2 linked regions of the Prochlorococcus marinus XMU1405 genome follow. The protein of the gene in region 1 interacts with the protein of each later gene in a pairwise test. Links are inferred from orthologs where the notes say so. Each region holds a gene or a part of one and is shown on either strand. Other genes may lie near its edges.

Region 1 (7,946 bases):
AACTCTCTCTGAGATTGCCTCTAGTGCGGTTAAAAAAATAATTGGTACTACTGATTCAGCCCTAATTCTTCGGCACACTGCAAATCCATCCATTTTTGGGAGCATCACATCAAGAACTATCAAGTCTGGTGAATCTCTGTGGAAAGATTCAAGAGCTTCTTCACCATTAGTTGCTGAATAAACTTGATATCCTGCTAGTTGAAGTCTTGTAACTAATACCTTCAATACTGCTGGTTCATCATCTACAACTAAAATTCTTGCTTTTGACATAGTTAAAAAAAATTTCCAGATATTTCAAAGCAAATATTATTGCATTGAAATTTATTCTAACAATTAAAAATATAACATTAAGAACCCTCAAAGAGATATTTCTGGTATTCACAAAAATTTTAAATAAATTGAAGATATAACTTCTTAAAAGCACTTTTAACTTCTTAACGGCATTTATCAATAGAATTTTCTTCTTGAAAATTTAAACATTCTTAAAAGTTGGGAGCAAATAAAGGGAGCAAACAAACCTGTCAAAAAGACTTCAGCCAAGATATTTTTAACACCGGGAATAAACATTAAAGAATTACTATCTGAAAAATTTCTTAACAAAATTTGTGAGAGATTAAGAGTCCCACAAAAAAAACTTCCAAAAATACAAATTAAACCATACCTAAAATGTCCCACCAACATATCACTATGTAATTTAATTCTCCCAAACAAAAATCCACAAAAAATTAAGCCTGGTATTTGAGAAAAATTATTATCTAAAGTTAAAGAATCTAAAATTAGACCTATAAATAAACCAAATACTAATCCATTAATAGATCCATTAAGCATTGACCAAGGCAATAACCAAAATAACGGCCAATATGGCTGAACGCCTAAAAATCCAAGCCAATTAGGGTGCCACAAAAAAATAATTGGGATAAAAATAAAGCTTATTATCGATAAATTTTTTGTAAAAAATTTCTTCATTAAATTTTTACTTTTAAAATTTGCACCCAATCAATTAAATGAGGATTTGCCAAAAGTGAAATCTTTGCCGTTTTTCTTGATCGAGATATGTCATCTATAGATTGGACAATCCCAATAGGAATATTTGGAGGTAATAAAGAACTAGCAGGAGAAGATGATACAAAATCTCCTATTTGAATATCAGCATCTTTCGAATACAGTATAAGGCTAGGATGATCATCTCCTGAACCAACTAGTAGCCCATTAATTTGACTTCTATCTATCCATACACCTAATTTACTTTCTGGAGAAGTTAATAATGTTACCGAAGAAGTAAAAAAAGACGTATTATTTACTCTTCCTAATAATCCACCTGGGCCAGTAACAGTACTACCAATTTCCACTCCATCTTTTGAACCTTTGTTTAAAATTATTTGTCTCCACCAACCTCCTGTTTTTCTGGAAATCACTGCTGCTGAAATATTGTCTTTATTGGATGATTGTTGAAGAGATAAAATTTCCCGCAATCTTATATTATCCTTTTTAAAAAGATTCAATTTTATTGTAGATTCTTGATCAATGCTCTTTAGAATTATTTCTTTTTGAAATTGACCAGGCCAAAAAGGCTTGGAAATAAAGTAAAAAAAATCTTTATATAAAGATCCTTTGGAAATCCTTACGAAAGCTAAAAATAAAAAAATTCCAAAGAATATCCAAATTTTCTTTTTATGCCACCAACGACTAGAAGAAATTCGTCGGATATCTAACATAATTATTAATCTCTTATCGCGTTCCTTATAAAGTCTGGAGTATCAACAACTCTTTTAAGTTTTTTAAAATCATCTAAAACCTCCCCACATCCATTAACTACACAAAGCAATGGATTTTCTGCTACATGAGTAAAAATTCCCGTTTCATCGCTCAATAAATCATTAATGCCTCTAACTAAAGCTCCACCTCCAGCAAGCATAATCCCCCTATCAACAATATCTGCAGCAAGTTCAGGAGGAGTTCGCTCTAAAGTTCTTTTTACAGCTTCAATTATTTTGCTTAGAGTTTCAGCCATAGCTTCTCTAATTTCTCCTGAGGTCAACGTTACTGACCTAGGTAGACCAGATAAAAGATGTAAACCCCTCACCTCTAAAGTAGTTTTATCAAATTCATCATCAGGAAATGCAGAACCAATCTTTATCTTAATATCTTCTGCAGTTCTCTCTCCAACAACTAAATTATGAACTTTTTTAAGATATAAGGCAATTGATTCATTTATTTCATCACCAGCTATTCGAACAGATTCACTTAAAACAGTTCCACCCAAGCTTAATACTGCTACCTCGGTAGTACCACCACCAATATCAACAATCATAGTTCCAATTGGCTCAGTTACTGGTAATGATGCACCTATTGCTGCTGCCACAGGTTCATCTATTAAGTGGACTTCTCTAGCTCCTGCTAATCCAGCTTCTCTTACTGCTCTTCGCTCGACACTGGTCACTCCACTTGGAATACCAATAACTATTCTTGGAGCAACTATCCCCTTTCCTTCATTACATTTTTGAATAAATGTTTTTATCATTTGCTCCGCAGCATCAAAATCTGCAATAACACCATCTCTAAGCGGTCTTACGGCTCTAATATTGCCAGGTGTTCTTCCAAGCATTAACTTTGCTTCTTTACCAACAGCCAATGGAATCCCTTCCTCTAAATCCATAGCTACTACAGAAGGTTCTTGTAAAACAACACCTTTACCTGATACGTGTATTAGGGTGTTGGCCGTCCCTAAATCTATGCCAATGTCTCTAGAAAATTTAAATCTGTTAAAAATCACAATAGGAATTCTTTTTTATAAATAATATATCTATTTTTTGTTAAGCTTTCACAATTCTCTCGTTTAGTTATGAATAGCACGCAAAACTTTGAGCAGAACCTAAAAATATGAGTAGTATAAAAATAAAAAAATTATGGAAATTAATACTATTAATCTGGTTGGCAGAGCCGGTAGAGAACCCGATGTCAGATATTTTGAATCTGGAAGTATCGTAGCTAATTTCACTCTTGCAGTGAACAGAAGAAGTAGAGATGAGGAGCCTGACTGGTTTAATTTAGAAATATGGGGCAAGCAAGCACAAATAGCGGCAGATTACGTTAAAAAAGGATCTTTAATTGGAATTACAGGAAGCTTTAAAATTGATAGTTGGAAAGATAAAAATACTGGAGAGGATAGATATAAACCAGTTGTTAGAGTTGATAGATTAAACTTATTAAGCTCCCGAAAAGAGTCAGATAATAACCAATATTCTAATAGTAGTAACTCTAGTGAAATCCCATTTTAAGCTCTATTTTTTTTTAAAAATCTAATAAGTATTCTTATAAAAAAAGAAAAGAAAATTAAAATTAAAATAGGCTTTACAACATATTTGATTTGATCTAAGTAAGTTTCAATGATTAAATAATTTTCACCAAATAAAAAACCTGCATAAGTAAGAAGTGCTACCCATAACAAGCTCCCAAATGTAGTCCAAATCAAAAATTTTCTTAATGGCATAAGTTCTACGCCTGCGGGAACTGAAATTAAAGTTCTTATACCTGGTACTAATCGGCCCCAAAAAACTAAAGAAACACCGTATTTATCAAACCACCTTTTACTTTTACTTAAATCATTAGAAGAAATACCAAGATATTTTCCTTTTTTATCTAGAAAATTTGAAAGTCTTTTTTCATTTACTAATCTTCCTAAGTAATACCAAGGCAATGATCCTAAAATTGTTCCAAGTAATCCCCAAAAAACTAAAATATAGAAATTTAATTTTTGTTGATAAACGAAAAATCCTCCTAATGGCATGATTATTTCCGAAGGAATTGGAGGTATTATATTTTCTAAAAACATAGCCAAACAAATAGTAAGGTATGCAATTGTGGAATTCTTTTCAACAGCCAAACTAATATAGTCCGGAATTGAATTAAGAAAATTCACAAAAATTAAAGTCAACCTTAGTATCTATAAAGCTCTGGTTTATAAGGTCCTTCAACAGAGACATTAATATAATCAGCTTGTTCCTTAGTTAATTTTGTTAATTTTGCACCAATTTTATCAAGATGTAATCTAGCTACCATCTCATCCAAATGTTTTGGTAAAACATAAACCTCTTTTGCATATTTTTCAGACTTATTGAAAAGTTCAATTTGAGCTAATACTTGATTAGTAAAAGAGTTACTCATAACAAAACTTGGATGTCCAGTTGCACAACCTAAGTTAACTAATCTTCCCTCGGCTAAAAGAATTATTTTATTGCCACTCGGTAAAGTTATGTGATCAACCTGCGGCTTAATATTTTCCCATGGATAATCTTTCAATGAAGCCACATCAATTTCATTATCGAAATGCCCAATATTGCAGACTATGGCCTCATCTTTCATCTTGACAAGATTTTCATTTGTTATTACCTGATAATTCCCAGTTGCTGTAACAAATATATCTATATCTTCCACAACATCGTCTAATGTAACAACGCTAAAACCTTCCATTGCCGCTTGAAGAGCACAAATTGGATCAACTTCAGCAACTTTTACAATTGCACCAAGTCCTCTTAGAGACTGTGCTGAACCTTTACCTACATCTCCAAAACCCATTACTAAAGCAACTTTCCCAGCAATCATCACATCAGTAGCACGCTTTATGCTGTCAACTAGAGATTCTCGGCAGCCATATAAATTATCAAATTTGCTCTTAGTTACTGAATCATTAACGTTGATAGCAGGGAAAGGTAAAGCATTTTGTTTTTGAAGTTGATAAAGTCTTGCAACTCCTGTTGTAGTTTCTTCAGTAACACCAACAATATTACCCTTAATTCTAGAATAGAAGTCACTATCGGTTTCCAACTTAGACTTAATAGAATTGAATAAAGCAATTTCTTCTTCATTACTGGGATTATTTAAAACTGATAAATCTTTTTCTGCTTTACTTCCGAGTATCAATAAGCCAGTTGCATCTCCCCCATCATCAAGGATCATATTTGGAGAGTCTGAACCCCAATCGAGTATATAGTGGGTATATTGCCAATATTCATCAAGAGTCTCACCTTTTTTTGCGTAAACAGAAATTCCTTGATCTGCTATTGCTGCAGCCGCATGATCTTGAGTTGAAAAAATATTACATGAAGCCCATTTCACTTCTGCACCAAGAGCAACAAGAGTTTCTATTAATACTGCTGTCTGAATAGTCATATGAAGACTTCCAGCTATTTTTGCACCTTTAAGTGGCTTTTCAGATTGATATTTATCTCTAAGTGCCATTAATCCAGGCATTTCAGTTTCTGCAATTTTAATTTCTTTACGACCAAAATCTGATAAGGCAATATCAGCAATTACGTAATTTGGTGTGGAGGTTTTAACTGAGTTTGCAATAACCATATCTAGTAAATACTTTTTCTATTAAACTATAAATGATTTTTATGCAATTTTGTGTTTGTTGAAAATTTAAAAGAAACTTTAAATTTAGGGAAAAAACTCTCACAAAAATTAAATCCCCAATCAATAGTTTTATTAAAGGGTCCAATAGGGGCTGGGAAAACTTCATTTGTACAAGGAATTGCAAGAGGCTTATCAATATCTGAGGACATTACAAGCCCTACATTTGCTTTATCGCATCACTATAACTCCGGAAAAATTCCACTAATACACCTAGATTTATACAGATTAAAAAATTTTTCTTCAGCAAAAGAAGTTTTTATTTCAGAAGAAGAAGAGGCAATACAAAGACAAGCAATTTTAGTTATTGAATGGCCAGAATTAATAGAACCAGTTATTGATAATTTCTGGAAAATAGAAATTAGTTACGCAAAAAATTATGGAAGACATTACGAAATAAGAGATCCCAAAAATTTATTAACCTTCTCATAATATGGCTGTTGCTCGATAGCGCCTTCACCAAGACAAGTTAATAATCCACAAACACTTGCGAACTTGATGCAATCTTCTATCTCTAGTTCATTGGAAGGATAGCCTGAAGAAATTAATTTTGAAATTAAGCCAGCTAGAAAAGCATCGCCTGCGCCAGTTGTATCAACAATTTTTTGTGAAGTAGGAGTATCAGTACTTCCCTGCAATCCATTGACATACCATCTAACGGGATTTTTCCCATCAGTTATTATTACATCTGGTTTATTAGATAATTGTTGAGAAATTAGCAAGGGATTTTCATTTTCAAAAAACAAAGTTGCTTCTTCCTTAGCAAGTTTTAAAACATTTGCATGATTTAAAAATTTCTTGATTAAATCAACTCTCGCGGCTTTACTAGTTTCTGATGAAAGACTTGAATGATCCCAAAACACCTCTCTCCAATTCAAATCAATAACTATTTTGACATCAAATTTTTTAGCCTGTTCAAGAAGGAAAAAAATAGTCTCTGCTGATATTGAAGATGATAATAATATCGTTCCTGTAACCAAATATTTTGTTTCTAGAAAAGATTTCTCCAAATTTAGAATTTCTTGTTGGATTAATTTCTTGCTTAGAATTTCGTCTGCAAAGCATGAATGAGAACGTTTCTCAAAGCCTGAAAAAAAACGATCTCCAAATTGATCTCTATCGACATTAACCACGCGAGTAGATGAATCATTATCTATTTGCAAGAAATCTAAATTAACGTCCAATTCATTAAATTGCATAATCAATTTTTTTCCATAATCATCACTTCCCAAACTTCCTATAAATATCGAATCTATTTTTAATTTTCTTAATGCACAAGCAACATTAGCCGGCGCACCACCCAAAAAATCTGTAAATCCTTGATTTGACTTATTTCTGATTCTGTCAATTAAAGCCTCTCCAACACATATGACCTTTTTCTTTTTCATAAAATGAACGCATTTTCTTACCTAAGAATAATTTATTAAAAACGAATAATTTTTTTTTGAATTAAAGTTTAATTAAAAGCGTATTCATAGTGTCTTTAAATAAATCCGAAACTTGGAAGTGGAAGAATTGGGAAATTTCTTGGTCTTTATCAAAAGAATCTGCTTCTGAAAAAAATATTAAAATATTATTAGTTCACGGATTTGGGGCATCAAAAAACCACTGGAGACATAATCAAGATTTTCTCGGTAAATTTTCTAACTGCTACGCAATAGACTTATTAGGATTTGGGCAAAGCAGTCAGCCTAGTGCTTTATTAAATTACGAACCTGATAGAGAAAACTCAATTAAATATTCATTTGACTTATGGGGTGATCAAATATCAACATTTTGTACAGAGGTAATAAAATCTCCTGTTTACTTGGTAGGGAATTCAATTGGTGGTGTTATTGCATTGAAAGCTGCTGAAATCCTCAAAGATAATTGTAAAGGTGTCATTTTGATTGATTGTGCACAAAGAACTATGGATGATAAACGCTTGAAAAAAAATGATATTTTGATGAATTTACTTAGGCCCTTATTAAAAACGTTGGTAAGACAAAGAATAATTAGTAATACTCTATTTAATAGAGCTGCCAATCCAAAAGTTATAAAGAAAATACTTGAACAAGCTTACCCTTCAGGAAAAAATATAGATGAAGAACTAATAGAAATTTTATATAAACCGTCTAAGAGGAAAAACTCTAAGGAGGCATTTCGTGGCTTTATTAACTTATTTGATGACTATCTTGCTACAGATCTATTTGATAAGATCGGTACCCCAATTCAATTAATTTGGGGAGAAAAAGATCCTTGGGAATCATTAAATGAAGCAATAGAATGGAAAAAAAAATTCAATAATATTAAGAGATTAGATATAGTTAAAGGTGCTGGACATTGTCCTCACGATGAAGAACCTGAAGAAACGAATAAGTTAATATGTGACTTTCTTCAGGAAACAAAATAAGCTTCAACGTTATCACTAAGTCTTCTCAAACCTCTTAATCCATCTCGCTCTAGATTTCTCACTCGATCCCTACTTATTCCTAATACCCTCCCGATACCTGTAAGAGACATTGGCTCATCACCATCCATACCGTATCTCATTC
Region 2 (7,750 bases), 290 kb from region 1 along the record:
AAGAGTTTTTCATCTACACCTTTACCTTCATACTTTGTTGGGTTTATTACAAGTCTTCTTCCGTATAAATCTCTTAATTCTTTCAATAACTTGAGACCTCTTCTACCTTTAGACCTTTTTTCATTACTGCTGGAATCTGCGAGTGTTTGTAATTCATCAATTACACATTGAGCAACAATTAATTGTCCTTCCAATAATCCACAACTTAATAAGCCATTTATTCTGCCGTCAATAATTACACTGGTATCTAGAATTTTTGGACTTGCAGCAGGGAGTATTCCTTCATTAACTAGATATGCATCAGTATTATTTGGATTGAATAATCTTAATAATGTCCTTCCATGGGTATCGGCTAACTTATACCCAAGTGCACCAAAGAAAATATTGCTTAATATGGCTGCTAAGGGCTTTGCAAAAAAGACTTCTCTAGGGAATGGAATTAATAGTATTGGAGCAAGAAGGAGATTCGCAACAAGTAATCCTAAAATCAATCCAACCGACCTACTGATTAATAAATCCGTAGGCATTGTTCTTATTTGATCAAGAAAAGTTTTTCTAAGTTGAAGAAATACAAAACCAGCCGCTAATCCTACAAAAAAACCTATTATTGCTAAAACAATTCTAAAACCTTCTACATTAGATACCTGTTTAAGTATGTCCACTGGCAATAAATCAACACCAAGCCATCCTGAAGCAGCTCCAGACAATACAAATAAAATTAATACTAAGATATCTGTCATATCTATAATCTACTAGGATTTATTAATTGAGTAAATAAGGATTTAATTTTTTTCGATCCTAAATACTTTTTTTGGAGCTTAAAAATGAATTTAGATTATGAATAAGTTTCCAAGGAGTGCTTATGTGCACATACCTTTTTGCCACAGAAGGTGCTTTTATTGTGATTTTGCTGTTATTCCACTAGGAAACAATGTTGAAACTTTACAAGGTTATGGAAGCAAAACTGTTAAAGAGTATTTGCATTTTTTATACAAAGAAATATTGTCAATTAAGCATAAATCACCTCTATCGACAATCTATATAGGAGGAGGTACTCCATCAATTTTAGATCCCACTCAAATCAAAGAATTAATCGATCTTTTTAAAGAAAATTATGGAATTGACTATGGTGCTGAAATCACTATGGAGGTTGATCCAGCTAGTTTTACTCAAGATGATCTTTGTGGATTCATAAATGCTGGGATAAATAGATTTAGTCTCGGAGTACAAAGTTTTAATAATCAGATACTTCAAAAGTCGGGAAGGCGTCATTTGAAAGAAGATGGAGAAAAATCTTGTTTATGGTTGAAGAGCAAATATGACTCTGGATTAATAAAAAGCTGGAGTTTAGATTTAATTCAAAACTTGCCACTTAGTGGATTTAAAGAATGGCAAGATGACTTAAAAAAAGCAATAACATTTTCGCCACCTCACCTATCTATTTACGATTTAAATATTGAGAATGGCACTGTTTTTAAAAAATTAGTCAATTTAGGTAAATTAAAACTCCCGAGTGATGAACTAGCTTTTAGAAATAGTAAATCAACTCATCTAATTTTAAAAAACTCAGGGTATTCAAGATATGAAATCTCAAACTATTGCCTCCCCGGACATCAATCGAGACATAATAGAGTTTATTGGAGTGGTTTAGGCTGGTGGAGTTTTGGTCAAGGTTCTACTAGTTCACCTTGGGGGGAAAAGTTAACTAGACCAAGAGTTAGTAAAGAATATAAAGAATGGGTAATTAAACAATATGATTGTAATTTAGATTCATCCCTTACTAATAAGGAGTTTGTATATAAAGAACTTGATGAAAAAATAATGTTGGGATTAAGACTTAAAGAGGGTTTAGATATCAAAGAATTGTTTAAAGAACAAAACTGGGAAAACAAAAAATTTGAAAGCAACTTTAGTAAATTACTTGAAGAATGGGAAAGATTTCTTGATAGTGGACTATTAGTAAGAAAAGGAAATAGATTCTTTTTAAGTGAGCCTAGAGGAATGGAACTAAGTAATCAAGTTCTTGTTTCTATGTTTAAGTGGTGTGATGAGATTATTTAAGATTAACTATATCCTTTCTGACATAGCTAAAAAATTGATATCACTTGTTTTATGAGAATTTTAGATAATAAAATAAATCCCTTCAGAAACTTCTTTACCTACGGCTGTTAATGCTGAAAGTCATTGGTTGATAATTCAAATTACTAAAGGAGGAGGATATAATTCAATTGAAAAAATTGAAATGGCTAGTGCAGAGGCCTGTGAAAAAGAAGGCAGACGTTGGGAGAACAGCCTAACTCAAGGATGTAGAAGTGACAATAGAAGATTTCATTGCATTGTAGGTAAATAAATGAAACGCTTACTAGATACTTTATATTCTTACAAACTATTGCAAATAATATATTCTTGGCGAATTGATACTTATGACAAAATGTATGTGGTTAGTTAAGCCTTTCAGATTCTACCCATTCTTTTAATTTATCCTTAAATAATTTCTTTCCTTGGATAATCGGTTGGCAAAATGGTGGTTGATCATCATTGAGGCCTAACAAATCTGCAGTAACTCTTACTTGCCCATCGCAATAATTACCTGCACCGATACCAATTATGGGAATTTTTAAAGAATTTTGTATTTCTTTAGCAAGTAAATCAGGAATATGTTCAAGAACTATTGAAAAACATCCTAATTCTTCAAGAATTGAAGCCTCTTTCTTTATTTTTTCTTGGCTTGATAAGCTTTCTCCTTGTTTTTTTAATCCAATATTTAGATAGCTTTGTGGTGTAAGGCCTATATGACCCATAACAGGGATTCCCATTCTTATTAATCTAGAAATAACTTTTTGTATTTCTGGTTCAGCTCCTTCTACTTTGACAGCTTTTGCATAAGTGCTTTGAATGATTTTCCCCGCATACTCAACAGCTTTATCCTCTCCACATTGGTAAGTCAGAAAAGGCATATCTGAAACGACTAAAGGTTGTTCCTCAATTTTATTCTTAAATCCTCTTGAAACAGCATTAGTATGATAAATAATGTTTTCTAAAGTTAATGGCAATGTCGATTTGTATCCTAAGCAGACCATTGCTAATGAATCTCCTACTAGTACAAGATCAACATTTGCTTGTTCGGCAATAGATCCTGATATGGAGTCCCAAGCAGTTAGTGCAATGATTTTGCGAGATTTTTTTTTATAATTAACTAGGTCTGAAGGCAACATAATAAATTTATGTATCTTTTTTAATCAAGAATTGCTAGTATGTTTTTGACTCGGCCTTTCGCGGTTTTAACGCCTAAACCTGGTCAGGACCGGAAGGTAGCAGCCACAAGGGATGCTTGAGGCAGGCGAGATAACCGAGTCACTCTATTTTACCTTTTAACCTATATCTTTTTTATTTTGCCTTAATCTCAAAAACTCAGGAATACTTGCTCCTGATTCTTTATTGTCTGAAAAATTATATAAGGGTTGATTAGATAATCTGTTTTTTATTCTTTGCTGGTTTAATGGCTGGGTCATTTCAAATCCTGTAGCAATTACAGTAACTTGTATCTCCCCTTCCATTGCCTCATCGACAACTGCACCAACAATAATATTTGCTTCTTGATCAACAACATCATAAATAATTTCAGATGCGGAGGTCATGTCTTCTAAAGTCATGTCTTTGCCACCAGTAATGTTTATAACGCAGCCTTTAGCTCCATCAATTCTGGCTGCTTCTAATAAAGGACTATTCATTGCTGCCTGTGCTGCCTCTATAGCTCTCGATCTTCCTGAACCTATACCTATTCCGAGAAGAGCAGTGCCAGCTTCCGTCATGACTGATCTTACGTCTGCAAAATCAACATTAACTAGTCCCGGACAAGTAATTATGTCACTAATGCCTTTGACGCCCATCCTTAGAACATCATCAGCATTTCTAAATGCTTCTTGCAGGGGAGCTCCTGCAATGACGTCTTTTAATCGGTCATTTGGAATAACTATAAGAGTATCAACGTTTTCAGCTAGTCTTGCGATCCCCTCCTCTGCTTGACGCATTCTTCTTTTACCTTCAAAAGAAAATGGTTTAGTTACTATACCTACTGTTAGAGCCCCACTTTGTTTGGCTACTTCTGCAACTACGGGAGCTGCTCCTGTACCAGTTCCTCCACCCATTCCAGCGGCTATAAAAACTAGATCAGATCCTTCTAAAGCTTGCTGAAGCTCTTCTTTGGATTCTTCGGCTGCTTTTTGCCCAATACTTGGATTCCCGCCTGCACCTAAACCTCTAGTGAGGTTTTGTCCAAGTTGAACTCTACTCTCTGCAGAAGATTGAAGTAGGGCTTGTGCATCGGTATTGAGGACTCTAAATGAAACACCTTCTAGATCACTGTTTATCATTCTATTGACTGCATTACTGCCACCACCTCCTACACCAATAACTTCTATTTTGGCGTTCTGGCTTGGAAGGATTTCTCTCGATTGATCAAAGTTTGGATTGTTACCGAAGCTCATCTCTTAATAGGAATCTAATACTAGTATTGGGTGCATTATGAACTTACTGAGCTCATCTGTAGGAATTTGTTGAGGAAAATCCTAAAAATATTTATTTATTAAATATTTTGTTTTGAATGCAAAGCCCATATCAACACTACAATAATTAAAAAAAATTACTCAAAACCCTTTTTCAAATATTAGGGTTTGAACACTTTTATTTTTGGTTTATTTGGATCAGTAAGATCAATATTATCTATTTTTTCATAAAAGTTATTTCTCTTAAATTCATTTTTTAAGTTATTGATTATTTGTAATTGATAGTTGATTAGATTTGGATTAAATCCTAATAATATTGTTTGTAAATCTTTTTCCTCAACAGTTAGAAAACCATTTGGTGAAAAAGAAATTTTGACGATATCGAAATTATAATTCTCTTGAGCTATAAAAATTTCAGATAATACTTTTTTGAATTTTTCTTTCCATCCAAAAACTTTTATCGTTAATCCATTAAATTTTTTTTCTTCAACATTTTGTTTTTCGATGAAAATCCCATCTTTATCAATAAAGCCAAATATTTTTTCTTTATTCAATAATCTTTCGCCGTAAGCTATTGGTGTTCTTGTATTAACTTTGACTTTCAATCCAAAAGGAAATAATTCTCTGTTTGCAGAAATATTCTTGAGTGACAAATTTTGTTTTAACTCTTTTTCTAAAAAATATGTATTAATTAGGATTAATCGGATTGGAAATTTTAAAGATGAATTTTTTTCAATATCATTCTGTGAGAATAATTTACTTCCAGAAATTCTAATGTCCTGAATATTAACTTTTTTTAGTGTTTTTAGGCTTATTAAGCTTGTTGCAAATAAAAATAAAAGTAGTAATAAAAAGCTTCTATTTTTTATTGTTTTTTCGTATTTCACAAATCACATCTAGCTTTTTCCATCAATTGCTCCATCCATTTTCTAGCCTGGTCTGCATCTGAAAATGGCACATCCATCTCTTTCCCATCCCCTACTAATCGTAACCTGCACTTTCCTTGAGATTCATTTGTAAGTGGAGCTTCTCCAGAAGTTAGTGCCATTAATTCAACTAACTCTAGTTTCTTAATTGTGAAACTATCTTTTTCTTCAAATGTACCAGCTTCAAATTCACTCCACTTTAATTCCCCATCCTTTAAGGATGCTGCACCTGAACTATCTAACTTACAAAGTTCAGAACCACTGGCCCATTTCCTAAAAAGATTTTGCCTTCTTCTTTCTAACCATCCTAGAGCAGTTAATAATATAAAGATAAAAAGCAATGGTAACCAAAGAAGTCCATGCAACATTTGATTTGAATTATAAATCTAAAGATATATCTACCAGTTTAGCCACAAGTTGATCAATATTTAAACCAGAAGCCTTCCAAAGCATTGGAAACATACTCTTATTTGTGAAACCAGGAATTGTATTTATTTCATTTAGTAAAATTTTATTTGAAGATTTTTCTAAAAAGAAATCTACTCTTGCAAAACCGAAAATATTTAGTGCTCTACAACTTTTAATGGCAATTTCTTTAATTTCTTGTGTGATTTTAGAATCTATTTCAGCTGGGATAATTATTTTATTATTTGAGTGATATTTTGAATCGTAATCATACCAATCACTTTCGTAATTTACCTCGCCTATCTCAGAGGTTAAGAGTTTTGAATTCCCAATTATTCCGCATTCAATCTCCCTTACCTCTAAACCTTCCTCTATTAAGATTCTTGGATCTATTCCCCGAGCCTTTTCTAATGCTGGTAATATTTCCGATTCATTTTTGACTTTGGAGATGCCAAGAGATGATCCAGAGTTTGATGGTTTAACAAAAACAGGAAATTTTAATTTTTTAAAAATTTCATTAATTATTTTATTTTTTACTTGCTTATCGTTGAGATCTTCATTTTGAAAAACTAGATAATTAACTTGTGGAAGTTTGAGATTTGAGAAAATTGTTTTCATCAATATTTTATCCATTCCAAGTGCAGAGCCAATAATTCCGCACCCGACTAAAGGTTTCTTTGTAAATCTAATTAAGCCATGAATTGATCCGTCTTCACCATTAAATCCATGTAAAAGAGGAAACCAAACATCAATATTTTGAAATTCAATTCCATCAAGGAAGTTTATTCTTTCTCGATTAAAAATTTCTTGTTTTTTTGTTTTATAGTTTTCAATTTCACCAATTAGGATTTTTTCTGAAATATCACTATCAAGCCAATCTCCATATTTATTTATGTAAAAGGCTTTAACTGTAAATCGTTCTTTGTTTATTTGTGTATTAAATGCTTGAAAAACTGTTTTTGCAGAGCATATCGATACTTCATGTTCATTAGAATGCCCGCCAAATATTAATCCAATACATTTTTTCTTTCCTCCAATCATTTAAACAAAATTTATAAAGAAAGTTGTCCTGTTAAAGAAAAAGGTCTTGCTTCATTTATCCTGGCATTTATCTCATCTCCTAAGGAAAAATTAAAGTTAATGTTTTTGGGAATCTCTACGAAAGTTAATCTATTTGTTCTAGTTCTACCCATAATTTGAGAGGAATTTTTTGGATTTAAACCCTCAATTAAAACGCTTTCGATATTATTGACATATCTTTGATTTCTACTCCTAGCAGTTTTCTCGACCAAATTATTAATTTCCTGTAATCTAGCTTTTTTTACCTCTTCCGAAAGTTGATTCGTCCAAACTGCTGCAGGCGTATTTGGTCTTGGAGAATATGCTGCTGTATTCACCTGATCAAAGCCAATTTCTGATATTAGCTTTAATGTATCTTGATATTGTTGCTCGGTTTCTCCTGGGAAAGCAACTATTGCGTCAGCTGTGATTGATGCATCTGGCATTAATGACCTTATGTTCTCGATAATATTTTTATACTTTTTAATAGAATAACCTCTGGACATTTTCTTTAAAATTTCATCATTTCCACTTTGGAAGGGGATATGGAAATGTTCACAGACTTTATCAAGTTCATAACAAGCTTGAATCAACCTTTTTGAAAAATATCTTGGATGACTAGTAGCAAATCTTATTCTGCGAATTCCTTTAACATCATGAATATAATACAAAAGATCAGTTAGGGTATTCTCTTTTCTTCCTTCTTTTGTAGTTCCTGGAAGGTCTCTACCATAAGCATCAATGTTCTGACCTAAAAGAGTAATTTCTTTAAAATTATCATTAGCTAATTTTTGGATCTCACTTTTTATCGCATTTGGATATCTTGATTGCTCTTTCCCTCTGACAGAGGGGACT

The links. The genes of interacting proteins can lie anywhere in the genome.
Region 2: the proteins of HA148_RS09060 (region 1) and ftsZ interact in binary tests that used the Escherichia coli proteins (3 or more experiments, as listed by UniProt). The link is inferred for Prochlorococcus marinus XMU1405 from one-to-one orthologs.

What each region holds. Positions count from the first base shown.
Region 1 is NZ_JAAORF010000003.1:545,534-553,479, forward strand. Bases 748-3,733 are described here. They hold HA148_RS09060 (rod shape-determining protein), read right to left. Parts: upstream 2,774-3,733; coding sequence 1,721-2,773; downstream 748-1,720. Other genes in these bases: HA148_RS09050 (hypothetical protein), read right to left, coding at 748-966; mreC (rod shape-determining protein MreC), read right to left, coding at 966-1,715; HA148_RS09065 (single-stranded DNA-binding protein), read left to right, coding at 2,907-3,278; HA148_RS09070 (DedA family protein), read right to left, coding at 3,275-3,733. In the rest of the region: response regulator transcription factor RpaB, read right to left, coding at 1-270; more of HA148_RS09050, read right to left, coding at 448-747; more of HA148_RS09070, read right to left, coding at 3,734-3,934; ahcY (adenosylhomocysteinase), read right to left, coding at 3,937-5,355; tRNA (adenosine(37)-N6)-threonylcarbamoyltransferase complex ATPase subunit type 1 TsaE, read left to right, coding at 5,407-5,844; HA148_RS09085 (carbohydrate kinase family protein), read right to left, coding at 5,802-6,800; HA148_RS09090 (alpha/beta fold hydrolase), read left to right, coding at 6,890-7,804; HA148_RS09095 (RpoD/SigA family RNA polymerase sigma factor), read right to left, coding at 7,789-7,946. UniProt on the Escherichia coli protein: Forms membrane-associated dynamic filaments that are essential for cell shape determination. Acts by regulating cell wall synthesis and cell elongation, and thus cell shape.
Region 2 is NZ_JAAORF010000003.1:249,133-256,882, reverse strand. What follows is about bases 2,430-5,426. They hold ftsZ (cell division protein FtsZ), read right to left. Parts: upstream 4,488-5,426; coding sequence 3,372-4,487; downstream 2,430-3,371. Other genes in these bases: HA148_RS07305 (hypothetical protein), read right to left, coding at 5,389-5,426; HA148_RS07310 (cell division protein FtsQ/DivIB), read right to left, coding at 4,667-5,392; panB (3-methyl-2-oxobutanoate hydroxymethyltransferase), read right to left, coding at 2,442-3,215. Also shown: HA148_RS07340 (PIN/TRAM domain-containing protein), read right to left, coding at 1-740; radical SAM family heme chaperone HemW, read left to right, coding at 838-2,061; HA148_RS07330 (hypothetical protein), read left to right, coding at 2,189-2,350; more of HA148_RS07305, read right to left, coding at 5,427-5,799; HA148_RS07300 (D-alanine--D-alanine ligase family protein), read right to left, coding at 5,810-6,877; tRNA (N6-isopentenyl adenosine(37)-C2)-methylthiotransferase MiaB, read right to left, coding at 6,889-7,750. UniProt on the Escherichia coli protein: Essential cell division protein that forms a contractile ring structure (Z ring) at the future cell division site. The regulation of the ring assembly controls the timing and the location of cell division.